DNA from 3 places in the Bradyrhizobium sp. UFLA05-89 genome. Region 1 is predicted to be linked to each of the others. Evidence: riboswitches for the same ligand, from Rfam matches in the RefSeq annotation. Region 1 holds a riboswitch; each other region holds the start of a gene.
The links. A riboswitch is a leader RNA that binds a small molecule or an ion and turns the genes downstream of it on or off. The one in region 1 is predicted to bind cobalamin.
Positions count from the first base shown of each region.

Region 1 (10,193 bases):
CGCAATGTCCTTTGATCCCAGGGCAATTTCACGGGCATCGCGTATGCCGAAATCGAACCCAATACGGAAACGGATTGACCAGAACAATGCCGATTTCGACCAAACGCCGTGGTTGCCGCTCACCTATCGACGCGAGCTGGACGGCACCCACCTATGACTTAAGCCCTCGAAAGGAGACGCAGTATGAAATTTGAGAGCAAGGTCATCGTCACGATCGCCCCGACGGGAGGTGTGGTGAAAAAATCGCAAAACCCACACCTGCCGACGCAGCCTAACGAAATCGCCGAGGATGTGTACCGGTGCTACGATGCGGGTGCATCTATCGTGGCGCTGCATGCGCGCAGGCCGGACGATGGCGCGACCTGTAATCCGGAAATATACCAGGACATCAATTCCCGGATCCTCGCAAAGTGCGGCATCATCATCAACAACAGCACGGGCGGGGGCATCGATGGAGACATGGTGCGATCCATAGAGCCCGGTCTCGATGAGATTATATTCGAACAGCGTCTGAAGGGCCTCGAGGCCGGTGCTGACATGGCGACATTTGACGCCCACACCGTTCTAGCCTGCTTTGGCGACCGCGAGATTGTCGTTAACACCTCGCCCAGCCGCTGCGACATCATGGCAAAACGATTCCAAAAGAAGGGCATCAAACCTGAGTGGGAATGTTTCTCACTTTCCCATCTTCTCCAAGATCCGATACGCTTGATCAATAAGGGCTTCGACAAACCTCCCTATTGGATCAACTTCGTTCTTGGTGCCGATCGCGGAATTCAGGGCGGATTGCCGTACACGCCGCAGATCCTCAATATGCTCATCGGGAATCTTCCCAAAGGAGCTATGTTTTGCGTTAGCGGCGTCGGTCGAGCACAGGTGCACGCAACAACTCACGCGGTGCTCGCAGGCGGCCACGTTCGTGTCGGCCTGGAGGACAACCTTTATCTCGAACAAGGCATACTTGCCACGAACGTGCGGCTGGTCGAGAAGACGGTTAGGATTATCCGAGAACTTGGGTACGAGCCCGCCACCGCAGTGGAAGCTCGGGCAATGCTTGGGCTCGCGCCACGCAAATAGCGCGGATAGCCGATCCGATGCTCTCGATTGCGGCAGTGATTCCCAAAGTTTTGGGCTGATTTCGCCGTGCAGCTCAAGCACCTAAGCAAGAATCGGCGTCTGGTCAGTGACCAATTGCAGGAGCAGAACGAATTGTTGGACGCCGCTGCCCCCCAGTGTCATGACGAGGCAAGGTCTGGTTTGGTCGCGAGCGCTGTCAGCAAGAACACGCGGCGGCTCGTGCCACTTTTGGGCCTGGGTTATTTCGTCAACGACCTCGACCGGACCAGCGTCGGCATCGCTGCGCTGCAGATGAACGAAGCCATCGGCTTAAGTGCCGCCCAGTTCGGCTGGGGTGCCGGGATGCTCTTCTTTAGTTACTGCCTGCTGGAAGTTCCCAGCAACATGATGATGTACCGCTTCGGTGCGCGCCGTTGGCTCGCCCGCATCATGATAACCTGGGGTCTTGCAGCCGCGGCGACGGCATTCGCCGTCGGACCATACAGCTTCTACGGGATCCGTTTCCTACTAGGAGTGTTCGAATCAGGCTTTTTCCCCGGTGTCATCTGGTACATTTCCATCTGGTTTCCAGAGCGATCGCGGACAGGCGTCCTCGCCTGGTTCATGGCAGCAACACCGCTGTCTTCGTTGATCGGCAATCCACTATCGGCTTCGCTATTGGGAATGGATGGAGTGTGGGGATTGGCCGGCTGGCAGTGGATGTTCCTGATCGAAGGTCTTCCGGCCTGTCTGCTCGGAGTCCTATGTCTCGTTCTGCTAGCCGACACGCCTGACAGGGCCTCGTGGCTGACGCCCCGAGAGCGGGACGCGCTGCTGGATGAACTCGCAAGGGAGAAGTACAGCAAGGTCAAAAAGGATCTGTTGGCGGCGATGAAGGACGTCCGCGTGCTGATGTTGACGGGCATTACCTTCGCTTTCACGATCGGCACTTATGGGATCGGTATGTGGCTCCCTCTGATCCTAAAGAGCCGCAACTTGAGCAATATGCAGGTCGGTTGGCTCTCGGCAGTGCCCTATTTATTTGTGACAATAGGCATGTTGCTCTGGGCGCGCCTTGTCGATCGTAAGGGGCAAAAAATCTATAATCTGATCGCCGCATTGATGCTCGGCGCCACCGGACTCGTCTTTTCGGTCGTACTCACCTCGCTCGTGCCGGCGCTCATATGCATGACGCTCGCTCTGATCGGAACGATCTCGGCACGAACAATCCTCTACACGATCCCGCAGAGTTTCCTTACTGGCGCCGCTGCCGCCGGAGGCATCGCATTCATCAATTCCATTGGTGCTTTTGGAGCCTTCGTTGGCCCATACATGGTCGGCTTCCTTAAGGATAGGACGGGATCCTTTGACATTGGCTTGGTCGCAATGGCAATCGTGCTAATTGTTGCAACGGGCATCGCCGGCAGCCTTAGACTGGTGGTCCTGTACCATACTGACGTTGCTCGCTGACCGAGCGCCTATAGAGGACTTTCCCGTTAAAGTGTACCGAAATGCGGTGTCTGCGGTGAAGGACCCGCTGAATGAGATCGCACGCGAATCCTGGATCGCCTACGTTGATGGGAGTGGTAAACTGATCGAGGACATATCGGTGGCAAAGAATGGCGTGCCGGCAACGAACCGCTAGGCACATGAATTCATTCTATTTGGTGGAACGCTCTTGCTATGACCGTCTGGGCTTGACCGGCTTTTGGACCGAGCGTCCTCTGACGCAACTCGATCCTGGCGACTCGCGAATTTGAAGGCGATCTCGATGCCCGCTCCCGATGCAAGCGAACGTATTGCAATCTGGAAACTTTAGATTGGGACGGAAATTCAGATGCGGCCAGCTCCTGCGTCTTGCTAATTGGTGGCGGTTTGAGCTGCAACCAATGATCCATTTCTCGCAGACTAGTTCGCACATTGGATCTACGATACGCTCAGTCGGCGCGTATCTCCAATGAATAAAGCCGAGCCTGAACAGTTCAGGCATTCAGGCTCGGCAAGACTTCGATCTCGAGATCCATACCAAATGCGTGGTTGAGCCAGAGCGAACGTCGGCGCAGAGGAGGGCGGGAAAGATCAGGGTTTTGGCATTCCTTCCTTCGCCACGTGGCAGATCAGGTCATTTGCGATTCTTTGTATTCGAGAGCTTCTCGCCTGAACCGCTCTTGGCCGTCTCTCCGACGGCGGACAGCAATTTCGATTTGTCGCCGCTTGCGAAGGTGAAAGTGTCCGCGCCTGCGCTGATGCCATTCCAGATCACCGGTTCGGCGAGTGAAAGTAGCCAGAGCCCCTGAAATCCCGATGCAGTGTTCAGCTGGCCCGTCCATACGGTTGTCGACCCGCAGCCCGCAAAATTCACCGAAAAGCTGATCGCCGTGCCACTATTAGACCGCGCAAGCCAGCCCGTCATCGCCTGAGGGGCACCTTCATCGCAGCTATTGCTCGCATTGTTGGTGTAAGTGCCGGAAATCGCACCTGTGTTGGCATTATAATTGTCAACCGCCAGAGTCGAGCCGTATTGGTTGGTCCAGGTCCAGATCGGCTGCGCCGATGCAGGCGCCGCCAGGAACAGGCCTAGGCAGGCCGCGGCCATCCAGTTCGTCAATTTCCACTTTGCTTGAGACATTTCCGACTCCATATCGCTCCAGTAGCGGAGCGGCTCAATCATAAAACTTTACGTTGGCAATTTAAACGGGTAGTAGATTGTGATAGCGCTAACAGGTTGAGTTGTGATCAACGTCTGGAATTTTAGTTCTGTGAGGCAGAATGATGGGGTTCTTCAGTTGCGAGCGGCTGACACGTAACCGGCCGGCTTTGGTTGAGCTGTCCGCAGCTCTGGGCCATCATGTACGGCAACGAGGCGGGTCGGCTCACTCTCAGTCGCCCACTAACAATCCCTAGCGCAGGCCCTTTGGGGCGGGCGTTGTGGCCACAGCGGGAGTGGGAGCTCGTCCAAGCGCGGCTCGATGGGCTTTGATGGGTGAGGTGGAACTGAAAGTCGAGGCGCTTCGATGTACATGGTCATTCGCAAGTACCTCAAAGTTCGTTCGGTTGCGGATGCTGCTCGCCGCGCCAAAAGCGGTATCGGTCAGATCCTAAGGGAAGCGCATGGTTTCAGATCTTACTACGTGTTGGATGCAGGCGAAGGTATCTGTGTCGCTGTTATGATCTTCGAGGATCGCGAAAGCGCCATTGCGGCCAATCACAAGGTGTTGGAGTTTGTTCAAGCGAGCCTGCATGACCTTGAGCTTGGAGACCCCGAAATCGTGGCCGGCGACGTTTTAGCGAATATACAATCTGATCTATAATTGTTCGTGCGCGCGGAGTGGCAACTAATTTCCGTTGAGCGCCGTCTAGCAAGAAAAGGCCCGTCTTCGTCGATGTCCATGGAAGTAGTCAGGCTTACCCGTCGAGACAGTAAAAGCTGGGCGAGGGCAACGTGATCATCCGCTGCAAGCAACCCGGACGATGGTGAACGAGCCGCGTTCGGCGCTTGAGCGCGAGTGTGTCGCGCTCTATTCGTCGATTGGACGGCCGCCAATCCCGCCGGAGAAGCTGCTGCAGGAGCTGTTGCAGGCGCAAGGTCACGCTGTCGTCAGCCCGCCTCGCGTAGTTCGCGGGCCGCTGCAACCATGTTGATGAGCGCCGGACGGACTTCCTCCCATTGACGAGTCTTCAGACCGCAATCCGGATTGATCCAGAGCTGTGAGTCCGACAGCCGTTGGCGGGCCAGCGCGATGAGATCCTTCATCTCAGTGGCTTCGGGCACGCGCGGCGAGTGGATGTCATAGACGCCGGGGCCGATGTCGTTCGGGTATTTGAAGGCGGTGAATGCATCGAGCAGTTCCATCTTAGAACGGGAGGTTTCGATCGAGATGACATCAGCGTCCATCGCGGCGATTCCATCAATGATGGCATTGAACTCCGAATAGCACATATGGGTATGGATCTGCGTTGCGTCGGCAACACCAGAGGAGCAGATGCGGAAGCTCTCCACGGCCCAGTCGAGATAGGCCTTCCAGTCGGATCGACGGAGCGGCAAACCTTCGCGTAGCGCTGCCTCATCGATTTGGATCATGGTCGCGCCCGCCTTTTCGAGGTCGGCGACCTCGTCCCGGATCGCGAGCGCGATCTGACGGCAGGCCTCGCTGCGCGGAATGTCGTCACGGACGAACGACCAATTCAGGATCGTCACCGGCCCCGTAAGCATGGCCTTCATAGGCTTCCTGGTCAGCGATTGCGCGTAGCTCCACCATTCGACGGTCATCGCCTTCGACCGGGAGACATCGCCGAATAAGATCGGAGGGCGAACGTAACGGGAGCCATAAGATTGCACCCAGCCGTGCTTAGTAAATAGGAACCCGGAGAGCTGCTCAGCGAAATACTGGACCATATCGTTGCGCTCGAACTCGCCGTGTACGAGCACGTCGAGTCCGATGTCTTCCTGCCATCGGACGGCGCGAGCCGTTTCATCCTTCAGGAACTGTTCATATTGCGCGTCTGTTAACTTTCCCTTGGCACGCGCGGCGCGAGCAGTGCGGACTTCTGCCGTCTGCGGGAACGACCCGATCGTGGTCGTTGGGAAAAGCGGCAGGCCGAAACGCTTGCGCTGAACCTCGGCGCGGCTCTCAAAAGCGCTATTGCGGCGGCGCATAACCGCATCAATCGCCGCCGTACGCTGGGCAACGGCCGTGTCATGGATCTTTGGCGAAGCTCGGCGGGCCGTCGCCGCAAAGTCCGATTCGGCAAACGCGGCGGCAACGACCTTTCCGTCGACCGCGAGCGCTTTTGCCAAGGTCGCGAGCTCGCCGATCTTCTGAACCGAGAAGGCAAGCCAGCTCTTTACGTCAGAATCGAGATCGGTCTCCAGCTCAAGGTCGATTGGGACATGAAGGAGTGAGCAGGACGGCGCCAGCTGCACGCGATCCTTGCCGAACGTTGCAATGACGGGCCTGAACCGCTCCACGAGTGCCGACAGGTCGGAGCGCCACACGTTGCGGCCATCGATGATGCCGAGTGAAATCACGAGGTCCGCGCGGGCGCCGGGTTCAATCTGGCTCAATTGTTGAGGAGCGCGCACCAGATCGACGTGCAATCCGGCGACTGGCAGCCCCAGAGCTGTCGCCAGATTGTCGCCAATTGCACCGAAATAAGTGGCAAGCATGATCTTGATGCCGGGCACCTCCTTGGCGAAACGCCGATAGACACGCTGCAGCGCGCTTCGTGTGGTCTCGTCCAGATCGAGCACCAAGCAGGGCTCGTCAAGCTGGACCCACTCGGCTCCACGTTTCGCCAGTTCTTGGAGGACCTCGACATAGACCGGAACGAGGCTATCGAGCAGCGAAATCGGATCAAACGCCAAGTCGGCGCTCTTGCCGAGCTTAAGGAAGGTGACTGGTCCGATCAGGACAGGCCGTGTTTGATAGCCAAGGGCTTTCGCCTCCTCATATTCCTCGATCGGCTTACGGGAGGAAAGCCTGAAGGTCTGACCTTTATGGAATTCGGGCACCATGTAGTGGTAATTGGTATCGAACCACTTGGTCATTTCCTGCGCAGCGGCGCCATGGCCATGATGGGCTTGACCGTCGTGCTCCTGGTCTTGCGAGCCCCGTGCCATGGCGAAATAGGTTGTCAGCGAGACCGGACCGTCCTCCCAGCCGTACGCTTTAGGAATCGCGCCAACCATGACGCTCGTGTCGAGAACCTGGTCATAGAGTGAGAAATCATTCGATGGGATGACGGTGACGCCAAGCGAATTCTGCCGTGCCCAGTTAGCGACACGAAGGCCGGCCGCAGCTTCAAGAAGCTGCCGGTCGTTGATCTTGCCCTCCCAGTAGCCTTCGAGCGCCAGTTTGAGTTCGCGGCGTGGCCCGATACGTGGCATGCCGAGGGTTGCGACAGGAAGTGAGGGAAGAGACATAGCTTTAACCCCATTGTGGTTGGAGCAAAGGCTATGGCGGAGACGCAGGCAGGAGGGCCGCGAAAGCGCCCTACTGCTTGGCGTACCACCGGACACCCCGCCCGTGGTCGATTATGTTGTCGGGGCAGGTCTCCTGGCTCGCGAGTCATCGCCTGCATCCGGCCTTCCCGAAGCGCCTGCTTCAGTGACACGTATGGATGCGGGCTCGCCGCTTACAGTTGCGGGGGCAGCGCCGGCATTGATTCAATCCTGAACGGATCGAGGACGCACCGGCTTCCCTCTTAGCTCCAGATCAAGAGAGATCTGGAGAACCTCGACAACTTCGATTATCTGCACCAGAGGGGTAACGTCAACCTCTGCGGATTACCTTTGCTGCGGCTTCTGGCCGGGCAGGTCTGTCTTAACGAAGAAAGCATCGAGCCCTTCGCATCTGTCCGGAGCAATCGTCGCGCAAAGCTTCACGCGGCAGGATCTGCTCGACGAGCTCGCGCCTAACACGTGCGAGTGCGTCGTAAAGTGCGTCTTATACCTTCATGGCGTCGACCTCCGCCGCCGTCAAGATCGCCATCGATCGAACAGTACGAAGGAAGCAAAATAGATCTCGGCCAACGAGACCTTGAGGAGCGTCGTTGTCGATTCCAACGCGGACGGTTTTCTTGTTCGTCGGCGCCGAACTGCAACATCTGCATCAACGTCCCAGCGAAGTGCAAGGCATTTTGGATCGGTCAACTACCAATACTAGGAATTGATCGAACTGACAGACCCGGTCAATTTTACGAGGTCGCCTCAAGAGCACAAGAAGAGCTCGTCGCTGTTGTCACGCATTGTGGCGGATTTCCGCTATGCGGTCCGCAATTTAGCGTTCGTCGACTCCTGCCGCAGTTGAATAGCTTGGTCTGGCGAACAACCTGCAAATTGGAGAGTGTCACCATGGATGCAGCCGTATCGTCGGATAGCATCATTCCTCGTGCCGACATCGTCAAACGCGCAGCGCGCATCGGCGCAGAGATCCGAAACGTCAAGCTGTCGGGAGACTTGCCGGACCAGACGATCGCCGCGATCAATGAGCTGCTGCTGGAGCACAAGGTTATTTTCTTCCGCGACCAGGGTCATCTCGACGATGCTGAGCAGGAGCGCTTTACACTTCGTTTTGGAAGTCTGGCACCTCATCCAACGCTCGGTGCCATAAAGGGAACGACGTCGATCATCGAGCTTGACTCTGCCCGCGCCGGTAGCCGGGCCGACTTGTGGCACACCGATGGAACCTTCGTCGATGCCTACCCCAAAATTGCGGTGCTACGAGGCGTTGTAATACCACCCTTCGGTGGCGACACAGCCTGGTCAAACACCGTTGCGGCCTACCTCGACCTAGCACCGCCGTTGCAGCGGCTTGCAGACAAGCTTTGGGCCGTTCACAGCAACTCCTTTGACTACGCTATACTGGACCGTGTCAGCGAGCTCGACAAAAAGCACTTGGACGAAGTCTTTACTAGAACGATCTATCAGACTGACCATCCTGTGGTGCGCGTGCACCCCGAGACCGGCGAACGCACACTGGTGCTCGGCGCTCTGGTGCAAAATTTCGTTGGTATCCCAAAATACGACGGCCAGAAGCTGTTTGATGTCTTTCAGTCTCATATCACGGCTCTCGAAAATACCGTCCGCTGGAGCTGGAGGGAAGGCGATATAGCGATCTGGGACAATCGGGCTACACAGCATTACGCGGTGAACGATTACGGCGATCAGCATCGCCTCGTTCGTCGCGCCACCGTCGCCGGTGAAGTACCCGTCAGCATCGATGGTCAGAGCAGCGTAACACGCATCAAGGCAGCCAAGGAACCGAAGGTCGCCTAGCGCCTTCACAAGATTGGCCGCGATCCGGTCGATGCACACCCTACCTTTGTTCGCCAATTTGCTGCATGCAGCATTCGGCTTGCTTCGTTATCGCATTTCCACGATGTCTTCGAGCGGCCCGCGCTTTCAAATCAAAAGCAGGGCCGGTTCTTGTGAGGCCATATCGGCTTTGTCGCAAGATGCCGTCGTCCCCATCAGCAATGGCGGCTTGCCGCTTTGAAAGTGCCTCCCGACAGCCGCGTCTAACCTTGAGAAGCGTGGGCGAGCGCGGTCGTTATACCCGTATCCCGCCGAAAATCAATCGCAGCAACCCGATCTGCTTCAGCCCTTATCTCTACCGAGCTCGCAACCAGGTCGAGTTGTTCTTCAACAGGATCAAACAATATCGGCGGGTAGCGACGCGCTACGACAGACTTGCCGCCAACTACCTTGCCTTCGTTCGACTCGCGTCGATCAGGCTATGGCTGCGCCTTCATGAGTCCTCTTCGTCTTAGTCGCTTCAATCGCAGCGCAGTACATGAGCGACTCCACGTCTTCGCGCCTCACTAGTCCACGTTCGATGGCGATCTCAAGAAAAGGTCGATGTTCATTGAGCGCCGCTCTTACAGCCGCGGCGACACTGGCGTACCCGAACTCAGGTACCAGTGCTGTCGCTAGCGCACTCGACGCCAGCAAATTCTGCCGGGACCGCTCTTCATTTACCGTAAGCGAGCACACACACCGCTCGAGGAAGATCGTCGCCGAACGTTGAAGGAGGATGATGGACTCGATCAGGCGATCGCAAACCAGCATGTCGTAGCAATTGATCTCCAGCAGGCCGTGCTGGCAGGCCATCGCGATGGCAGCATCGTTCCCCACGATCGCAAATGCTGCTTGGCACACCGCTATAGGAATAACTGGGTTTACCTTGCCGGGCATAACCGAAGATCCAGCCTGGATCGCGGGCAAGGCAATTTCTCCGATAGCGCCGCCGGGACCCGACGAGAGCACAATGAGGTCATTTGCAATCTTCCAGAGGGAATTCGCTGAATTTCGAAGTTCGGCCGATAACCGCGCACACGCGTCTAAATTCTGCATCGCATCGAATGTATCGGTAGCTGGCTTGATTTCGTTACCAATCAAGGTCGACAAGTGTCGGAACACCGCCTGTTTGTAGCCAGGTTTAGAGTTAAGTCCGGTGCCAACTGCGGTACCACCGAGTGGAAGGACCAGGAGTTGGCGCCGCAACTCCTCCACTTGCTTCGCATGACGCTGTAGGACCGCCCCATATGCCCCGAATGTCTGACCGAACAACATCGGAACAGCATCCTGCAAACATGTGCGGCCAAGGCGCAAGGTTTCGGAATACTCCTTCTTCTTT
Region 1 is NZ_JBANBA010000080.1:974-11,166, reverse strand. It holds gene SO139_RS31655 (beta-keto acid cleavage family enzyme) at 184-1,077, shown strand; gene SO139_RS31650 (MFS transporter) at 1,144-2,526, shown strand; gene SO139_RS31645 (avidin/streptavidin family protein) at 3,179-3,727, opposite strand; gene SO139_RS31640 (hypothetical protein) at 4,071-4,367, shown strand; partial or broken gene SO139_RS31635 (transposase) at 4,489-4,632, shown strand; gene metE (5-methyltetrahydropteroyltriglutamate--homocysteine S-methyltransferase) at 4,655-6,979, opposite strand; cobalamin riboswitch at 7,086-7,310, opposite strand; gene SO139_RS31625 (TauD/TfdA dioxygenase family protein) at 7,910-8,833, shown strand; partial or broken gene SO139_RS31620 (transposase) at 9,112-9,327, shown strand; gene SO139_RS31615 (aspartate ammonia-lyase) at 9,287-10,193, opposite strand, start outside.

Region 2 (10,193 bases), on a different contig from region 1:
GCCGGAGAGCTGCTCGCCAAAATACTGCACCATGTCGTTGCGTTCGAACTCGCCATGGACGAGCACGTCGAGCCCGATCTCCTCCTGCCAGCGCACCGTGCGGGCGGTTTCCTCCTTGAGGAACTGCTCGTACTGTGCGTCGGTCAGCTTGCCTTGGCATGCGCGGCGCGGGCATTGCGCACGTCCGCGGTCTGCGGGAACGAGCCGATCGTCGTCGTCGGGAAGGCCGGAAGGCCAAAGCGCTTGCGTTGGATCTCCGCGCGGCTCGCAAAAGCGCTGGTACGACGGCGCATGGCGTCGTCGATCGCCGCCATGCGTTTGGCGACCGCCGCGTCGTGGATCTTGGGTGAGATCTGGCGGGCTTTCGCGGCCTTGTCCGAAGCGGCGAGGGCATCGGCGACGCTGTCATCGCCTGCGAGGGCCCTCGCTAGCGTGGACAGCTCCGCGATCTTCTGCACCGAGAAGGCAAGCCAGCTCTTGACGTCGGGATCGAGGCCGGTCTCAAGCTCGAGATCGATCGGCGTATGCAGCAGCGAACAGGACGGCGCGATCTGCACGCGGCCGGCGCCGAGCCTGGCAATGATCGGCTTGTAGCGGTCGATCAGCGCCGACAGGTTGGAGCGCCAGACGTTACGGCCGTCGATGACACCGAGCGAGATCACGAGGTCGGCGCGGGCGCCGGATTCGACCTGGCTCAGCTGCTGCGGCGCGCGGATCAGGTCGACGTGCAGCCCGGCTACCGGGAGCGCCAGAGCGGTTGCAAGGTTGTCGCCAATCGCGCCGAAATAGGTGGCGAGCATGATCTTGACGTTGGGCACGTCCTTGGCGAAGCGCGCATAGGCGCGCTGGAGTGCGTTCCGCTCGATCTCATTGAGATCGAGCACTAGGCAAGGCTCGTCGATCTGGACCCATTCAGCGCCGCGCTTGGCGAGCTCCTGGAGAACGTCGACATAGACGGGCAGCAGGCCATCGAGCAGCGAGATCGGATCGACCGCCGCGTCATGGCTTTTGCCGAGCTTCAGGAAGGTGACGGGACCGACCAGCACCGGACGGGTCTGATAGCCGAGCGCCTTGGCTTCATCGTACTCCTGGATCACCTTGCGCGAGGAGAGCTTGAAGGTCTGGCCCTTGTGAAATTCCGGAACCATGTAGTGGTAGTTGGTGTCGAACCACTTGGTCATTTCCTGCGCTGTTGCACCATGGCCATGATGGGCGTGACCGCAACTCGCGTCGTGTGCGTCGCCCTGTGATCCGCGTGCCATCGCGAAATAGGTCTTGAGCGAGACCAGGCCGCCCTTCCAGCCGTAGGCATCGGGGATGGCGCCAACCATGACACTGGTGTCGAGCACCTGGTCGTAAAGCGAGAAATCGCTCGACGGGATGATGGTTGCGCCGAGCGATTTCTGGCGTGCCCAGTTGGCAGCACGGAGTCCGGCTGCGGCTTCGAGAAGCTGCTGCTCGCTGATCTTGCCGGCCCAAAAACCTTCGAGCGCGAGCTTGAGTTCGCGGCGTGGCCCGATGCGGGGCGTGCCGAGTGTTGCGACTGGAAGTGAAAGAGAAGTCATAGCTTTAACCCCATTGTGGTGGGGGCAAAAGGCCATGGCGGACGCAGGCAGGGCAGCCGCAGATGCGGCAGCTGCTTGGCGTACCACCGGGACACCCCGCCCGTGGACGATTATGTTGTCGGGGCAGGTCTCCTGGCTCGCGGGTCGTCGCCTGCACCCGGGCCTTCCCGAAGCTTTCGCTTCAGTGACACGATTGGATGCGAGCTCGCCGCTTACAGTTGCGGGGGCAGCGCCGGCATTGCTTCAGTCCGAACGGACCGGGAGCGCACCGGCTTCCCTCTTAGCTCCAGATCAAGCGGGACCCGGAGAACCTCGACGTTTTCGATTATCTGCATCGATGGGGTGCCGTCAACCTCTCGCCGTTCACTTGCGCTGTGGCATACCGGCCGGAACGACCGTTCTTACGATCGATGAATCCAGTGCCTCGTAGTCGTGCAGTCCAATCGTGGCGTAGAGCTCCGCACGCGTCTGCATGCGGTCGACGAGCTTATGCGTGCCACCATCGCGCGAAATCGCAGCATAAAGTTCTGCTTGCGCCTTGTTTGCCACGCGCAACGAGGACACGGGCCAGATCACCATGGCGTAGCCCATCGCCTCGAACTCCGCGGCTGTGAAGAACGGCGTCTTTCCAAACTCGGTCATATTGGCGAGCAGAGGCACGCCGGGCATGCGCTCGGCAAAGGCGCGGAACATCTCGGCAGTGTTGAGCGCTTCGGGGAAGATCGCATCGGCCCCCGCTTCCATGTAAAGCTTGGCGCGGGCGACCGCCCCGTCGAGGCCTTCGCTTGCGGCAGCATCAGTCCTGGCGATGATCACGAGATTGCGACGGGTTTTCGCCGCGGCTGCGACCTTGGCCGCCATGTCATGTGCATCGGCGATCTTCTTGTCGTTCAGATGGCCGCATTTCTTCGGCAGGACCTGGTCTTCGAGATGAAGCGCGGCCGCGCCCGCATCTTCGAACACGCGCGTGGCATGCATGACGTTGAGCGCCTCGCCGTAGCCGGTGTCGGCGTCGACGAGAAGGGGCAGGCCCGATGCGCGGACGATTTGGCGGATGAAGAAGGCGACTTCATCCACGGTGATGATACCGAGATCAGGCAGACCCATCGATGCTGTCATCGCAGCGCCCGAGAGATACAGCCCCTCGAAGCCGGCTGTCTTGGCCTGGAGCGCCGCCATGCCGTTGTGTGCGCCGGGAAGTCTCAGGATGCCTGGCCGCTTCAGCAACGCGCGGAAGCGGAGGCCAGCGGCCTCTTGTGGCAGATCGGCGGCAACGAGATAGGGCATCTGGCAGTTCCTCAGGCGGCGCGGATCGACGAGCGCAATCCGCTGCGTTGTGCGAGCGGCACGAAGATCAGGTTCTCCGGGCCGACATAATTTGCCGACGGCCGGATGATCTTGTTGTCGATGCGCTGCTCGATGACGTGGGCAGCCCACCCCGACGTGCGGGCGATCACGAACAGTGGTGTGAACATCGCGGTCGGCACCCCCATCATGTGATAGGACACTGCACTGAACCAGTCGAGATTTGCGAACATCTTCTTGGTCTCGGCCATCACGGCTTCGATCCGGTCGGCGATCTCGAACATCTTCATCGAGCCTGCCTCGTGCGACAAGCGGCGTGCGACCTCCTTGATCACCTTGTTGCGGGGATCGGCGATCGTATAGACGGGGTGGCCGAACCCGATCACGACCTCCTTGGCGGCGATCCGGCGGCGGATGTCAGCATCGGCCTCGTCCACGTCACCGTAGCGCTTTTGCACCTCGAATGCGACCTCGTTGGCGCCGCCATGCTTCGGCCCGCGCAGCGCGCCGATCGCGCCGGTGATGGCCGAATACATGTCGGCTCCGGTGCCGGCGATCGAGCGGGCGGTGAAGGTCGAGGCATTGAACTCGTGCTCGGCGTAGAGGTTGAGCGAGGTATGCATGGCACGGACATGCGAGTCCGACGGCTTACGGCCGTGCAGAAGATGCAGGAAATGTCCGCCGATCGTGTCGTCGTCGGTCTCGACGTCGACGCGCCGGCCATTCTGGGCGAAGTGGTGCCAGTAGAGCAGCATCGAGCCGAGCGAGGCCATCAGGCGATCCGCGATGTCGCGCGCGCCTGGATGATTGTGATCGGAGGCTTCCGGCAGCACGCAGCCGAGCGTGGAGACGCCGCTGCGCATAACGTCCATCGGATGCGCCGCGGCGGGGAGGGCCTCCAGGGCAGCCTTCACGACGTTCGGCAGGCCGCGCAGGCCCTTCAGCTTGGCCTTGTAGGCGGCAAGCTCAGCCGGCGTCGGCAGGCTGCCGTGCACGAGCAGATGGGCGATCTCCTCGAATTCGCAGGTCTCTGCGACATCGAGGATGTCATAGCCGCGATAGTGCAGATCGTTGCCGGTGCGGCCGACGGTGCAGAGCGCGGTGTTGCCGGCAACGATGCCGGACAGCGCAACCGATTTCTTGGGCGCCGGCTTTGAAGACACTTCGTTCGTCATGATGCCAATCCCTTGATTTACGAAAGCGCTGAGTTAGCCTTAGCGGCCCGACCAATCGAAGATGCCGGTCGATCCCTTAGCGCCGAGCTGCGATGAATCGACGGTGAAGGTGAGCCCGATGAGATCGCCGGCCTTCAGCTCGGGCAGGCGCTCGACCAGGCCGAGCAAGCGATCCTGCTCGGCCGGTGCGATGACGCCGTCGGCGAGGCTGCGGAATTTTGCGACATATTGCGGCCGCGCGAGCGGGCGCGCGCCGAGCGGGTGCGCATCCGCCACAGCAAGCTCGTCGCTGACGATGGAGCCGCCCTTGAGCGTGACGACGACGCGGCCGCCGAATGCCTTCTGCTTAGGATCGTGGCTGTGATAGCGCTGTGTCCAGGCGGGATCTTCGACCGTCGAGATCTTGTGCCACAGTGCGACGGTCTCGGGACGCGCCGCTCGCTCCGGGGCGTAGGACTTCTGGTGATGCCAGCCGCCGTCTTCGAGCGCGACCGCGAAGATGTACAAGATGGAATGGTCGAGCGTCTCGCGGCTGGCCTTCGGGTCCATCTTCTGCGGATCATTGGCGCCGGTGCCGATCACGTAATGACTGTGATGGCTGGTGTGGATCACGATGCTTTCGATCTTGGTGGGATCACCGATCTTCGGGCCCATCCGGCGCGCCAGATCGATCAGGGCCTGGCTCTGATACTCCGCCGAATGTTCCTTGGTGTAGGTATCGAGGATGGCGCGCTTCGGCTCGCCCTTCTCCGGCAAGGGGACGACGTATTGTGCTTTCGGACCTGACAGCAGCCACGCGATAAATCCATCTTCGCCCTCCCAGGCGGGCGAGGGCGCGCCTTCGCCGCGCATGACGCGGTCGACCGCCTCTATCGCCATCTTGCCGGCAAAGGCCGGTGCGTAGGCTTTCCAGCTCGAGATTTCGCCCTTGCGCGACTGGCGCGTAGTGGTGGTGACATGCAGTGCCTGCTGTACGGCCTGATAGATCGTCTCGATCGGCAGGCCAAGCGCGGTGCCGATGCCGGCGGCGGCCGACGGGCCGAGATGGGCGATGTGGTCGATCTTGTGCTCGTGCAGGCAGATGCCCTTCACCAGATTGACCTGGATCTCATAGCCGGTCGCAAGGCCCCGGATCAGCGCGGCGCCGTCGAGGCCGCAGTGCTGGGCCGCTGCCAGGATCGGTGGAATATTGTCGCCTGGGTGCGAATAGTCGGCGGCGAGGAACGTGTCGTGGAAGTCGAGTTCGCGAACCGCAACGCCGTTGGCCCAGGCGGCCCATTCCGGCGAGATGCGCTGGACTTGCGGCAAGCCGAACACTGTTGCACCGGGCTTGAAAGGGTGCGTGACGGCCTGGGCGCGTGCGCTCGCCACCGGCCGACGCGCAATGGAAGCCGCGGCAACGGCGGCGTTGTCGATGATGCGGTTGCCGATCATCTCGATCACGGCCGGCTCGACCGCGACCGGATCAGAGGCGACCTCGGCGATCTTCCAGGCGAGCTGGTCCGCCCGTGCCAGATGCTCGGAGGACTTGTAGGTGCGGACGTTGTGCGATTTCACGATCGGGAATCCTCAAGGCGTTGTTGGAAGAGAGCGAATCGACGGCGTCGGCTTTCCGGCCGCGTCGACCGCGGCCATCTCGAACGAGCCCTGCATGGCGATCCGACGAGAGCCGGCGGCGAGCGCTTCTGCGACGATCTCGACCGCGACCGTCATCGACGAACGGCCGAGGCGTTCGACCTGCGCGGTTAGTTCGACGAGTTCGCCGACGCGGACGGGCTCGTGGAATTGCACCTTGTCGGAGGTCGCCATCACCACCGCACAACGGGCTCGGCGGTTGGCCGCGACAAATGCTGCCTTGCCCATCAGGCTCAGGGCGTTGCCGCCGAACAAGGTGCCAAAATGGTTGGCTTATTCGGGGAAGACGACCTCGACGAAGCGTGTCGGCTCGTTCGGGTCCGGCGGCTGGTTCGAGAGCGGCCTGCATGGCGCGATATCCGATGACCCTTGTTCAAGGACCCTTGCAACTCGGTCTGCTGTTCGCAATATCTGCAAAGCCAAAACCCGCGTATAGCACTGAAAAGGTGAAGCTTTGCGAAGCCGAGGTCGTGAATTTGCAAAGTTTGCAAAGTCGACAGGGGACGCCGGATGAAGAAGGCATTCATGGGCGTGCGCCTGAAGCGTCTGCGCGAGGAGCGCAGATTGACACAGCAGGCGCTCGCTTCGGCCATTGGAATTTCCCTGAGCTATCTCAATCAGCTCGAAAACAATCAGCGGCCCCTCACCATCGCTGTGCTGCTCAAGCTCAACGCCGCCTTCGGCGTCGACGTTCAGTTGTTCTCGGAGGATGACGAAGCCCGGCTCGTCGCCGATTTGCGGGAGGCGCTGTCCGATCCCGAGATCGGCGAGACGATATCGTCCGCTGAGCTGCGGGAGCTCGCGCTCAACATGCCGGCGCTGGGGAGGGCCGTGGTCAGCATCAGTCGCCGCTATCGGCAGGCGATCGAGCAAAGTGCGGCGCTCGCGGCGCGGCTCGGCGAGGATCGGCAGGCTGAGACGGCAATCCTTCCGTCGACGGCCTACGAAGAGGTGCGCGATTTTTTCTATGCGCGCCACAACTACATCGCCGAGCTCGATGAAGCTGCCGAACGTCTGGCGCAGGACTTGGCGCCGTCGGACGCGATCACTCCCGCCATTCTGAGCGACCACCTCCGGGCCAAATTCGACGTCACGGTCCTGATCGGTGACGCGGCTGACGATGTCCATCGCCGTTACGATCCGCAGAACAGGACGCTGCATCTTTCGCGCAGGCTCGAACCCGGGCAGCGCGCGTTCCAGCTCGCGACTCAGATTGCGATGCTCAGCCTGGATCGCGAACTGGGTGCGCTCGTCGATGCTGCGGGATTTACCAATCAGGAGACGCGCGGGCTCACACGCATCGGGCTTGCCAACTATTTCGCGGGCGCGCTAATCATGCCCTACGGGCGATTCCTGGCCGAAGCGAAGGTGCAGCGCTACGACATCGACATGCTCGGTGAAGTCTTTGGAGTCGGCTTCGAGACGATCTGCCATCGCCTGAGCACGCTGCAGCGGCCGTCCGCGCGCGGTGTGCCGTTCTTCTTCATCCGCGTGGACCGCGCGGGAAACATTTCGAAACGTCAGTCGGCGACGGACTTTCACTTCTCGCGGATTGGCGGCACTTGTCCGCTGTGGAACGTCTACGAGGCGTTCGCGTCCCAAGGCCGCATTGTGATCCAGTTTGCCCGCATGCCCGACGACCGCGCCTATCTCTGGATCGCACGAACCGTCTCTCGCAGGAGCGGTGGTTATGAATCTCTGAGCAAGACCTTCGCCGTGGCCCTGGGGTGCGACGTCAGGCACGCGGGAGAGCTTGTCTATTCACGAGGATTGGACGCTCACGACCCTGCGTCAGCGGTCCCCATTGGCATGGGATGTAAGGTGTGCGAACGTATCGATTGTCCGCAACGCGCTTTTCCCCCGGTCGGGCGTTCCCTGATGATAGACGAGAGGCAGTCGTTCTTTTCGCCATATGCAGCGTCCAAATTCCAATGACGCATGCGCGAGGAATCCGCCCATATCCGCTATCTGGACACATCTGACGTTGCCGCGCATCTCGTCGGCTTCTTTCCTTCTGAGCATTTGACTGCGGGCAGCACGCACAAGGCAAATCAGGCAATTAGGCTGGTCAAAGCGACGTTTCGCGACGAATTCAAATGCCTCGTGACGCAAGTCAAATCGGGCATCGTTATCGAATGCCCGGAGGCGACTGAGTGTGCAATCCTGAATTTATGCATTGTCGTCGAGCAAAAACTGGAGCGGCTGAAGAACGAGCCGCTCGCCGCCAAGATGGTCGAAGAGATTCTCGCGGTCTCCAGCGCCGAGCTTCGTCGCTGGTCAAAGGACGGTCGCATACCAACCAGCGGCCGGGCTTTTTTCGGCCAAGGCAGGAAGCAGGTTGGATTGTTTCTTTACCAGCCTGAGGCGATCCGCGAATTGTCGTCGCGTCCTGGTCAAATCATGCAATGGCGAAAACAGGATCGGCAGCACCGGCATTGAAGAGGGATTGCCCGCGTAGGGCCGGGCTCGGTGAGCGCACTATGGGCGGCGTGGTCGTTGGAGGTCGACAGTTCAGTCACCGACGCATTTCGGTAAGGAAAGCAATCATATTAGCCTGTTGCCGCTGCACAACAGCAGGAGCTTGAAACGACAGATCGAGCTGGCGCATCAGTCGGAGCCCTTCGGCCCTTCGCCTAGGCCCGACCACCATCTGCCACCTTGGGGGGACGAGACATCTTTCATGAGCGTGTCGTCAGTCGGCGAAGGGAGGCTCCACTGGAATGGCAAAGCCCGCCTTCACCCGGTCCATGACGACCATGGTTTTGAATCCTTTGATATGGAGGTTTTTCTGTAAGAAACGGCGGGTGAACTGTTCATAATCGTCCATTGTGCGCGCGGTAACGTAGAGGACGAAGTCAGCCTCTCCGGTCACATAGAACCCATTCACAACCTGAGCCGAAGTCTTGATGGCCTTTTTGAACCCGTCAATGATCTCCGAGCTCTCTCGCTCCAGGCTCACGAGCAAAAGCGCCTGGATGGATCTGCCGACCGCTTTTGGCGAAACGATCGAGATATCGGCTTCGATGATGCCCTCCGAACGCAGCCGTTTCAGACGGCGCTGACACGCCGTAGAAGAAAGGCCGGCGAGTTCGCCGATGGTTTCCGTCGTAAGGCGGTTGTTCTTCTGCAGGATCTCCAGGATGCGGGCGTCGATCCGATCGTACCGCATAGTTGGAGGCCATGCTTTGGAGGTGAGCTTCACCACGAAAGATCCTTGCGGGTAGAAAACGTCTCTTGAACGATGCCAAGTCGCGAAGGCACCTGCATCGGCTGATCGCGCTGTGACGCTCTCAAGCGCTGCAACTTCCATGCCGGAGCAGCCCTAGCAGAAGCCGCGGAGCTCACATGCCTGAAGCCTTGTGTCCCGAGCAACGAGAGTTCGCTGTCAGCCGACGCGGCGACCCAGGACCGCCGAGGAGGGACGATCACAAACGATGATTTTCGCTCTCAGACCTGCTTCAATCGCAATCGCATCCAGCGTTCTCGCGGCCTGCTTGAAACGGCGCTCGCTTAGCACGAGCTCTCATATGTTCAAATAGGCTTTTCTCAATGGGGTCGTGCTTCCGAAACCAGAAGCGCGATCATTGTTGTTCGGCGTTGGAGCCATCCACAAACGAAAGTTCAAGGTCGATCGCCGATAGCGCTATCACAGCGGGCGGTGCTTCCTGAATCTGCATAGGTTGGCGCTTGCTCTGCTTGTGACTATCGGATCGTTAGTGGCCGATACGAAAGCCGAATCGAAAGTTATGAAGCGATGTAGGCGAAGACGGGTAAGAAGCAGAAGCCGTTCTAAGCCCGGGTAATACCAACATCACTTTTATACACCGCGCGCGATCAAGCTCGCGTTCCGAATCGATGAGTACACCGAGCTGCGTGACCCCTTGCCAGCGGCATCATCCGCCAACGCACCCTGCAGACGCCAACATGTCGTAATTCGCTCGATGCCTTAGACCGTCAGCACCGGCTCATCGGGGTGGCATATCGGCGCTGGCAGGATCGACTAGAAAAGTCGCCCCGGGTGTTGTTACGCTGGCGAGTTCGAAGCCCTTGCACTCCGGAGCTGGCGAATTAGCGTTACTAATGTCGAGACGCAGTTTCTCTTCGCGATTTCTCGAAATGTGCGCTTTTTGTGCGTAGCGCCTTTGGTCGTGCTCAAATCTTTCCGAATGGAAGTAATAGCCGAAACCAAATACCCTTCGCACTATCCCGATATTCGTACAACGCACTGTGCGTCGGCTCGCCGATAGTTACGTGCTGGTAAGGGTTGTTAACTTGCGCTTGGTAATAGGCTGACTGGTTCGATTCGCGTCATCGTTTTTTAAGATTAAGCCGTCGAGGGAGCCGTTTTGGTTCTACGGCACCGGTTAAGTTTTTCAGAAGATTTTTTCAGGGGGGCGGCCGAGGTCGCTTTAAGTCTATGGGTTGGGATCAGCGAAAAGCCAAACGCGTTCAGCTCGATCATCGATATCACGCAACTTTGGTAGGCGCCGACGGCACATGGCGCCGCAATTGC
Region 2 is NZ_JBANBA010000044.1:1,909-12,101, forward strand. It holds partial or broken gene metE (5-methyltetrahydropteroyltriglutamate--homocysteine S-methyltransferase) at 1-1,565, opposite strand, end outside; cobalamin riboswitch at 1,671-1,895, opposite strand; gene prpB (methylisocitrate lyase) at 1,929-2,852, opposite strand; gene prpC (bifunctional 2-methylcitrate synthase/citrate synthase) at 2,864-4,045, opposite strand; gene SO139_RS22615 (MmgE/PrpD family protein) at 4,085-5,602, opposite strand; gene SO139_RS22620 (acyl-CoA thioesterase) at 5,615-5,935, opposite strand; gene SO139_RS22625 (short-chain fatty acyl-CoA regulator family protein) at 6,191-7,615, shown strand; gene SO139_RS22630 (hypothetical protein) at 7,619-8,119, shown strand; gene SO139_RS22635 (Lrp/AsnC family transcriptional regulator) at 8,373-8,849, opposite strand; gene SO139_RS22640 (PilZ domain-containing protein) at 10,098-10,193, shown strand, end outside.
Region 2: it holds a riboswitch for cobalamin, as region 1 does, so the genes downstream of both, metE (5-methyltetrahydropteroyltriglutamate--homocysteine S-methyltransferase) here and metE (5-methyltetrahydropteroyltriglutamate--homocysteine S-methyltransferase) in region 1, are expected to answer to the same signal.

Region 3 (10,193 bases), on a different contig from region 1:
CCGGTTCCGGACGGCTGGGTTCCCTGCGCCCATTTCTATCCGGCGCATCCGCTTCGCGATCAATTCGGTCGAAAGCATGAATTTCGGACGCAACATCAAGCGGCATTCCAGACCTTCCTTGAGCAATATGGCGAGCCGGGGTCCGTCGCGCTCAAGCGAGACATCATGGCGGCCGTGATGGCGGGGCGAGACCCTGATGCGCTGACCGTTCGGAACGACCGCCTCGGCCGCGCGACCGTTCGGGTGACGCTTCGGCAGTTGGCCGCGGCCGGACCGCTGTCGCAGACGATCATCGAATGGCTCGCCGCGTATGACCGGATCGACCTTGCCGAGCCCGAAAATCCCATGGATGCCCTTCACTGACCGCCAAAAGGCTGTCCCGCAGCAACAGATGTCGCTACAATTGCAGGAGAGGAGATTTTCCAATGGCCTTCAACGTTCTGCCCGCCGCCGCTGACGGCTTTCGTTTGCACCCGGTTGAGCCGCGCAACGCTCCGATGTTCGCCTTCGGTCTGCTGGTGACGGCCTGTGCGCTGGCAAGCTTCGTATTTGCCTGCGCGACTCCGTTTGCGGCCTTCGCAGTCGTTGCAGCCGCGTTGTTGCGGTTGCGTCCGGCACTCCTCGTCGTCACGGGTGCATGGCTGGTCAATCAGGCGATCGGATTTGGCGTGCTGCACTATCCGGTCGATGCCAACACGATCGCCTGGGGCTTCGCGATCGGGGCAGCGGCGCTCGCCGCTACCGCTGTCTCGTCAGCCATTCTCGGTGCGCTCCCGCAGAACCACACGGCTGTGGTTCTGGCGGTCACGTTGGTTTGTGCCTACGCGGCCTATGAGCTCACTCTGTTCGCCATGACGCCGTTCCTGGGCGGCGAGGGCGCCTTCACTCTCGCCATAGTGACACGGATTGGGCTGCGCAGCGCCGCCTGGTTGGTCGGTCTTGTTGCAGCCTGCGAGATCGTTCGCCTGCTCAATCCGCTTGGGCGGCGACGCGCGATTTCGACGTGAACGACGAAGGCGGCGACGCGACGACCTCCGTTCGGTTGCTCCCGCCTGATTCGCCAAGCACGATGAATTGGCATTCCCCATTCCCCGCGAAAACCCCGTAACGGAACTGATTGCGCGCAGCCGCCGAATCGCGGGATGTCGGTGGATAGCTGTGAAATTCCCGCATTCCACAGACAAAAACCGGCCGACGCGTTAATCGATCATTGACACTTCGCCGCGAATATCACCACATATGGGTGTCACGGTTCCGCTGGATCGCAAGATTTAGTGGCTAAGAGGGAAGCCGGTGAACCGCGCCTGAGGTGCGGAATTCCGGCGCTGCCCCCGCAACTGTCAGCAGCGAGCTGCTCCCAAACAATCGTCACTGGTGCCTGTTCGCGCCGGGAAGACGGGGAGAAAGCTATGACCTGCGAGCCAGGAGACCTGCCGCGACGCAACTGAACGTCCACGGGCGGGGTGTCCCGGCGGTCGCTTGCATGCGCCGTCGGCACTCCGTTGCCGGCGTTTCTGCAGCGTCCTCGTCTTGCCCCGCTCAAACATAACGCGCGCATCACGGGGCCCTTGATGTCTACCAATATGCACCACGCGGAGACTGTCTCCGCTCCCATCATCCAGTTGCGTCCAGAGTCGCTCGCTGCCGTTCCCAGCGAGCCCGCCATGCAGATCATCCGCCGCAACGGCAAGGTCACCCCGTTCGACCAGGCGAAGATCGCGGTCGCGATGACCAAGGCCTTCCTCGCCGTGGAAGGAAACACCGCGGTCGCTTCACGCCGCGTCCACGAGAGCGTCGAGCAACTGACTGCGGAAGTGGTCGCGGCATTGCACCGTCGTGCCGGCGAGGGCCGCACCTTCCACATCGAGGACGTCCAGGATCAGGTCGAGCTTGCGTTGATGCGCAGCGAGCACCACAAGGTGGCCCGCGCCTACGTGCTGTATCGCGATGAACGTACCCGCCAGCGTGCGGAGGAAGCTGCTGCTCATCAGGCCGTGCCCGTCGCTGCCCCAGCACTCCACGTTACGCTTGCCGACGGTTCGCGCGTCGGTCTCGACAGCAAGCGCCTCGCGCTGATCGTCGGCGAAGCCTGCGCCGGGCTCGACGGTGTCTCCGCTGCGCCCGTGCTCGCCGAAACCACGCGCAATCTCTACGATGGCATCAGCCAGGACGAACTGGCGCTGGCCTCGATCATGGCCGCCCGCACGCTGGTCGAGCAGGAGCCGAACTACGCCTATGTCAGTGCGCGCCTGCTGCTCGACAAGCTCCGCGGCGAGGTGCTGTCCTACGTCCACAGCGTGCCGACATCCGCTTCACAGGCGGACATGGTGACGCGCTATGCCGAATACTTCCCGGCCTATGTGAAGACCGGCATCGCCGCCGAGTTGCTCGATCCCGAGCTCGCCCGCTTCGATCTCGGTCGGATCGCGGCGGCGCTGAAGCCCGAGCGCGATCTGAACTTCCAGTTCCTCGGCCTCCAGACGCTCTACGACCGCTACTTCCTGCATGAGCATGGCAAGCGGATCGAGCTGCCGCAGGCCTTCTTCATGCGCGTGGCCATGGGCCTGGCGGTGCGCGAGATTGACCGCGAAGCCAAGGCGATCGAGTTCTACGATTTGCTGTCGTCGTTCGACTTCATGGCCTCGACTCCGACGCTGTTCAACTCGGGCACGCTGCGCCCGCAGCTCTCGTCCTGCTTCCTCACCACCGTCTCCGACGACCTCGACGGTATTTTCAAGTCGATCAAGGACAATGCGCTGCTGGCAAAATATTCGGGCGGCCTCGGTAACGACTGGACGCCGGTGCGCGGTCTCGGCGCCCATATCAAGGGCACCAACGGCGAGAGCCAGGGCATCATCCCGTTCCTGAAGGTCGCCAACGACACTGCGATCGCCGTCAACCAAGGCGGCAAGCGCAAGGGCGCGGTCTGCGCCTATCTCGAAACCTGGCACGTCGACATCGAGGAGTTCCTCGATCTGCGGAAGAACACCGGCGACGACCGCCGCCGCACCCACGACATGAACACCGCCAATTGGGTGCCGGACTTGTTCATGCAGCGCGTCGATGCCGACGGCGAGTGGACGCTGTTCTCGCCGGACGAGACGCCCGATTTGCACGACCGCTACGGCGAGGCGTTCAAGTCGGCTTACGAGGCTTATGAAGCCAAGGCGAAGGCCGGCGGCATGCGGGTGTCCAAGACGGTCCGCGCGACCGATCTGTGGCGCCGCATGCTGACCATGGTGTTCGAGACCGGTCATCCCTGGATCACCTTCAAGGATCCCTGCAATTTGCGCTCGCCGCAGCGGCACATGGGCGTGATCCACTCGTCGAACCTCTGCACCGAGATCACCCTGAACACCTCGGGCGACGAGGTCGCGGTCTGCAATCTCGGCTCCATCAACATGCTCGCCCATGTTGGGTCCAATGGTCTTGACCAGGCCAAGCTGAAGCGGACGGTGACATCAGCGGTGCGGATGCTCGACAACGTCATCGACATCAACTTCTACACCATCCCGGAGGCGCGCCGCTCCAACATGCGCCACCGGCCGGTCGGCCTCGGCTTGATGGGCTTCCAGGAGGCGCTTCAGGTTCAGCGCATCCCGATCGCGTCGGACGCGGCCGTGGCGTTCGCCGACACCAGTATGGAAGCGATCTCTTACCACGCCATCGAAGCATCGTCGGATCTCGCCGCCGAGCGTGGCCGTTATCCGAGCTTCGAGGGCTCGCTGTGGTCGAAGGGCATTTTGCCGCTCGACTCCATCCAGTTCGTCGCCGACGCCCGTGGCGGCCTCGACGCCGACCGCTCTTCGACGCTCGACTGGGACCACCTGCGCAACAAGGTCACCTCCCGCGGCATGCGCAACTCGAACGTCATGGCGATCGCCCCGACCGCGACGATCTCAAACATCTGCGGTGTCTCGCAGTCGATCGAGCCGAACTACCAGAACCTGTTCGTCAAATCGAACATGTCCGGCGACTTTACGGTCGTGAACGAGTTCCTGGTCCGCGACCTGAAGGCGAGGGGACTGTGGGACGAGGTGATGGTCTCCGACCTCAAATATTTCGACGGCAGCGTCGGCCAGATCGACCGCGTTCCTGACGATCTCAAGGCGCTCTACGCCACCGCCTTCGAGATCGACAGTGCCTGGCTGATCGAGGCGGCCGCGCGCCGGCAGAAATGGATCGACCAGTCGCAGTCGCTCAACCTCTACATCGCCAATCCCTCCGGCAAGAAGCTCGATACGCTTTACCGGCTGGCCTGGCGGCGCGGCCTGAAGACGACCTATTACCTGCGCTCGCGCAGCGCCACGCATGTCGAAAAATCGACGCTGAAGGGCACCGACGGCAAGCTCAACGCGGTGTCGGCATCGGGCGGCGCCTCGCACGCGCCGATCATGATCCCGGCCGCGGCGGCGCCCGATCTCGACGGCATCAAGGCCTGCCGGATCAACGATCCCGAATGCGAAGCGTGCCAGTGAGGAAATGACGATGCTTGATTGGTCCGATACTGAAACCACGGCGGCGGCTCCGGCCGCGCCAGCCCTCACCACGGCGCTGCGTCCGCAGACCCAGCTCAAGCTCGAGCCGGTCGATCCGACCGGCCTGGGGTCGATCGACCGCGCCGGCGGCCGCGTCTCGGTCGACGAGAAGCGGATGATCAACTGCCGCGCCGACGTCAACCAGCTGCTGCCGCTGAAGTACAAATGGGCCTGGGAGAAATATCTCTCCGGCTGCAACAATCACTGGATGCCGACCGAAGTCTCGATGCAGGCTGACATCGCGCTGTGGAAGTCGCGGGACGGCCTGACCGAGGACGAGCGGCGCGCGATCAAGCGCAATCTCGGCTTCTTCGCGGCCTCGGAATCGCTGGTCGCCAACAACATCGTTCTGGCGATCTACCGTCATCTGACCAATCCGGAATGCAGGCAGTATCTGCTGCGGCAGGCTTTTGAGGAGGCGGTGCACACCCACACTTTCCAGTACATCGTGGAAAGCCTCGGCCTCGACGAGGGTGAGCTGTTCAACATGTACCGCGAGGTGCCGTCGATCACCGACAAGGCGGCCTGGGCTCTCAAGCACACCCAGCATCTGGATGATCCGTCGTTCCAGACCGGCACGCCCGACAGCGACCGCGCCTTCCTGCGTGATCTCGTCGCCTTCTACGTCGTGTTCGAGGGCATGTGGTTCTACACCGGTTTCGCGCAGATCCTGTCGCTCGGCCGCCGCAACAAGATGGTCGGGATCGCGGAGCAGTATCAGTACATCCTGCGGGACGAGAGCATCCATCTGAACTTCGGCATCGACGTGATCAACCAGATCAAGATCGAGAATCCGCATCTGTGGACCGCGGAATTCCAGGACGAGATCCGTGGCATGATCCGTGATGCCGCTGAGCTCGAGGCTGCCTACGGTCGCGATACCATGCCGCGCGGTTTCCTCGGTCTCAATGCGGCGCTGTGCCAGCAGTACATGCACTTCATCGCCAACCGCCGCTGCGCCCAGATCGGACTCGCACCGGTCTTCGCCGAGGTCGAGAACCCGTTCCCGTGGATGTCGGAGGCGATGGACCTGAAGAAGGAGAAGAACTTCTTCGAGACCCGGGTCATCGAGTACCAGAACGGCGGAGCACTCAATTGGGAATGAGCACGAGCCTACTAGGCGGTCTTATCTTCCTTATCAGCAGAGCAGAGGCGTAGTTGCTCGGGAGTATATGAAACTAGCTAATTGCGGTGGCCGTGAAGCTGGCAACTTGTTCTGCATCTTGTTGACGCAGGTGTGCTTCCATTCGACCAATGCGCTTTGCCTTTGCAACATAGCTTACTCGCTCGAATGAGACAGCTCGGCGGTTTTAGCTTGGACCCACATATAGTTCTGTAAGACAAGGAGAAACTGGCGCGCCCGACACGATTCGAACGTGTGACTTTTGCCTCGGAGGGCAATCCCACAAACTCCCATGATATCTCAGAGCAACAATCAAATCGGCCAGCGCTAACAGCCGACCGGTCACAGACCCATTGGTGCACGTCGACTACTTGTGCGGCGTAGACTTGGATAGCGGGGGAGCAAATCAGACATCCGCGCGATCAGAGGTTTGGCATTTCGGAGCGCGCTGGCACGCGCCACCGTTCTTGCGGGCCATCTGCTCAATTCTCTTGTTCGGAATATCGAAATTCGCTGCGGTGCGTTTGGCTTGGCGATACCAGCAAAAATGCCAGCAAAGCGGACGATTGTAGTGGGATTTTGCTTGAATTTCCAATGCGTCGCGACAATTGTCCCGAGAAAATCCGGAATCGAACCAGTGACTTAAGTTATTGTTATTATTATAGTTTTTTTCGTGGTGCCCCTGGCCGATAATTGCCTAGAGCCATAACCATTTGAATTTCAACGCCCTTTCTTCGTCGGTTGTTGCCGATACCAGCACAAATACCAGCAGGATGACGCGCGGTATTCGCCGACAAAAAAACAGGAGGGTTCTCGCCGCGGGCACGCCTATGCCATTTCACAAGAATTTTTGTCCGGCATGGAAGCTTGCGCAGCCGGCTCTTCGAATGCGGAGCTTCAAAGCGAAAGATTATCGGGGGGCGAGTCGCTCCCCCGCTACCAATCATACGATTTTTCGGATATGAGCTCGAGTGTCTGCGTGAGCGGAGCGCCGCATCGCCGAAATGAGCATAAGAAGCAGGTACGAATGCTCGGCCAGCGATCTCATCACTGCGATGGCGTCAGCCTCGCCGTGAGCAGCGAGGCAAGGGCCAACGCGCCGGCCACGCCGAGCACGCAGACCATCCACCCGAACGTGTCGAACAGTCGGCCTAGAAGGGCGGTTCCCACTACTCCTCCAAGAAAGTAGCAGGCGAGATAGGTGCCACTCGCGATCCCACGGTTCTTGGCTGCAGCTTGACCGACAAATCCGGTTGCAGCGGCCTGCGCAAAGAACGTCCCGACGCCGACCAGAACCATTCCAGTCAGAACCTGAGGCAGATGAGACGTCACCATCAAAGGAAGGCCTGCGGCGGCTACGCCGAGGCCGATCCAGACAGTCATGCGACTGCCGAGCCAAACGGCGACTTTTCCGGCGAGCAGTGTCGTCAGAATGGACGGCAGAAAGACGAAGTAGACAAAGCCAAGGTCCATCATGCCGAGCGACAACGGCGGTCGCACCAGAACGAAATTCACGAACGTGAAGGTGCCGATAAAGGCGAACAGAATGCAGAAACCGATGCCGAACCCAGCGCGCAGCCGTGGTGTTCGCCAATGCTCAAGCATGGCGCGAACTGGTGAGTCGTTCGCGGCCACGGACTGCATCGGTTGCACGCGGTGTATCGAGAAGTAGGCTAACGCGGCGCCGGCGAGGTTTAGGGCCGCAAAAAAATAGAAGTTCCAGGCAAGGCCGAGACTGTCGGCAAGCGCGGCGGAGATCAGTCTGCCAATCAGATTGCTGGCCACGTTACCCGTGATGTAGGCGGCGAATGCTCCGCCGGTATCCATCGCGCTGCACTGCTCACCGAGGTAGGCAAGCGTCAGTGTGAACGCAGAAGCCATGAACAGACCCTGCGCGACGCGCAAAATCATGAAGGCGGTGATACCAGGGGCTATCGCAAGCAGACTTGTGGGTATCGCCAATAGAGAGAGGCTGAGAAGGATGCCGAGTCGTCGATCGATGTGGGGGCTGAAGAGGCCTACGACGAGACTCGAGATTGCCATTCCAAACGTGCTGGCGTTGACCGCAAATCCCATCGCGGCGGGGGTCACGCCATAGTGCCGCGTAAGAGACGGGAGAATCGCCTGGGTTGCGAACAGGTCGACGACGGTCAAGAATGCGGTCAGCCCGATCACCAGTGATCGGAGCGCAACGCCCGGCGAATGCTCGTGCAACTCGGCCGCAACCGGCTCCATGCTCGTGGACAGATCGGTCATTGCGTGACGTCTCCTCATTCCGAAAGAGGATGTGACGCCCGGCGTGCTGGGGGGAGCACGGGGGATCCCGGGTCGTCACATCCAGTAACGAGGCTGGGGCTGCGAGGGCTCGTTACATATTGTGGTCGGCCGGATCCTTGCGGACATCGCCGACATAAAGGATGACAGTTTCCTTGCCGAGGTTCTTCCACCAGTGCGAGGTACCGAAAACCTCCGGGCGGAGGTCGCCGGCCTTGTGCACGATCGGGTCGATGCAGTTGGAAGCGTATTCGACGATCTCGCCCTGCTGCACGAAGATCAACGCCGGTCGGTCGTCGTGGCTGTGCCACGGAACGATACCGCCAGGCTCGATCGTCAGCTTGCGGAAGCGCAGCTCGCGCCCCTCGATGTGCGCCGGCTGCTTGCCTAGGTCGATCGATCCGAGCGTCACGTCGGTTACGCCAACGGGCTTGTAGTCGACCATCGGCTGAGCATTGGGCTTGACCTTGCCGGCCGGACATTCACCCGCGAACACCGGTTGCGTGGTGAGCGTGAGCGCGCCGACGAGGGCAGCTCCGGTCCAGATCGCATGCGATAGCTTGAAGTTCTTGAGCATCGGGAGGTCTCCTGTGTTGGCCGTAACCTCGGTGGTTGCCGGCTATGGGTAGAGCTTGGCTGAGGTTGAGGGCACGTTGAAATGCTGTCTGTCTCTCGAAACGATAGCGGATCGCTATGCGTGCCCGAGCATGTGCTTGATGTCGGCAGAAAACGTGGGATAGGCGTAGACGTTGTCGCGCAATTGCTTGGCGGTAATGCCAAACTTGATCGCGAGGCCGAAGACGTTGATGAGCTCCTGGCCGGCATGGCCGACGAAGTGCGCGCCGAGGACCAGGTCGCTAACCCGGTCGACGATTATTTTCGACCAGGCAACGGTCTCGGCATATGATTGAGACGAGAACCAGTCGCGCATGTCGTTGATGTGCACATCAATGGTTAAACCGGACTGCTGCGCTGCGTTTTCGGTGAGACCGACGGCGGCCAGCGATGGCACGGTGTAGACTGAAGTCGCGATGCCCGCGTAATCGGGCGCGTGACGCGGTCCGTCGACGATGTTGCGGCCCACTATCTCACCTTCGTAGGTCGCGAGCGGGGAAAGTTGGGGCGATACAGGAACGGCATCGCCGCATACGTGGACCTGAGGGTTTGAAGCCGACCTCAAGTAGCGATCTACGACGATGCGACCGTTTACTTGCTCGACCCGGCCTTTTGCCAAATCGAGCGCATCCACGTTGGCTATCCGGCCGGCGCCGTTGATGACGCGATCCGCTTCGAGCGCCTGTTCGATGTCGCCATCCGTGAAGACCACCCGGAGCCGATGGCCGACCTGCTCGATCCGCCGGACCTTGACGTCGGTCGTGATCTTGATGCCGATGCGTTCGCTTTCGGCGTGAAGTTGCGCGACAGCATCGCAGTCCATGGCGGGGAGGAGCTGCGGCAGGGCCTCCAGAACCGACACCGCGGTGCCGGCCCGGGCGTAGATATGCCCGAATTCCAGCGAGATTACGCCGCCTCCGATGAATATCACCGAGCTCGGCAGCTCACGTTCGCTTAGTAACTCGTCCGAGGTGATCATGTGCTCGGCACCAGGAATCGGCAGCGGTCGCACCTTGGACCCCGTGGCAACTACGATGTGCTTGGCCTGGAGCACGCGATCTCCGACCCTGATGGTGTCGGGGGCAACGAAGACACCCATACCTCCGATAACCTCGACTTCTCGGCGCGCCACTACGCGGGCGAGGTTGGACGGAATGTCCCTGATCATCGCCTTCTCACGATCGATCAGCGCCGCCCAATTGAGCCGGGGCTTACCAACTGCAATGTGATGAACGGACGCGCGATCAATATCGTGCAGAGCCTGGCCCGCAGCGACCAGGATCTTCTTCGGCGTGCAGCCGCGGTTTGGGCAGGTGCCGCCTAGTTCACGCGGCTCAATCATCGCGACCGAGAGCCCGGCGCGCCGGACCGGACCGGTCACGCCGATGCCGGCGTTGCCGCCGCCCAGGATCACCACATCGAATCTCTCGCTAGTCATGGAACGGCCTCTACTGCTTGATGAGAGTTTCGCTTGTGCATGCGGGCGGCGCATTCCGCGCCGCGCCGGCGCGATCGGCGGCTACTTCGTTGTGATCGTCGAGGTAATCGACCTCACGACCATGGTGGCCATTTTGAACTGCGCTTCGCGATTGTGGATGTTGTGCCGCTTGGCGATCCAGTCGAAGTCGGTCCACACGGCCCAG
Region 3 is NZ_JBANBA010000014.1:5,279-15,471, reverse strand. It holds gene SO139_RS10065 (DUF6925 family protein) at 1-363, shown strand, start outside; gene SO139_RS10060 (hypothetical protein) at 426-1,007, shown strand; cobalamin riboswitch at 1,233-1,452, shown strand; gene SO139_RS10055 (ribonucleoside-diphosphate reductase subunit alpha) at 1,572-4,478, shown strand; gene SO139_RS10050 (ribonucleotide-diphosphate reductase subunit beta) at 4,489-5,643, shown strand; tRNA gene SO139_RS10045 (tRNA-Ser) at 5,891-6,013, opposite strand; gene SO139_RS10040 (MFS transporter) at 6,709-7,917, opposite strand; gene SO139_RS10035 (cupin domain-containing protein) at 8,030-8,512, opposite strand; gene SO139_RS10030 (dihydrolipoyl dehydrogenase family protein) at 8,627-9,967, opposite strand; gene SO139_RS10025 (DUF302 domain-containing protein) at 10,070-10,193, opposite strand, start outside.
Region 3: it holds a riboswitch for cobalamin, as region 1 does, so the genes downstream of both, SO139_RS10055 (ribonucleoside-diphosphate reductase subunit alpha) here and metE (5-methyltetrahydropteroyltriglutamate--homocysteine S-methyltransferase) in region 1, are expected to answer to the same signal.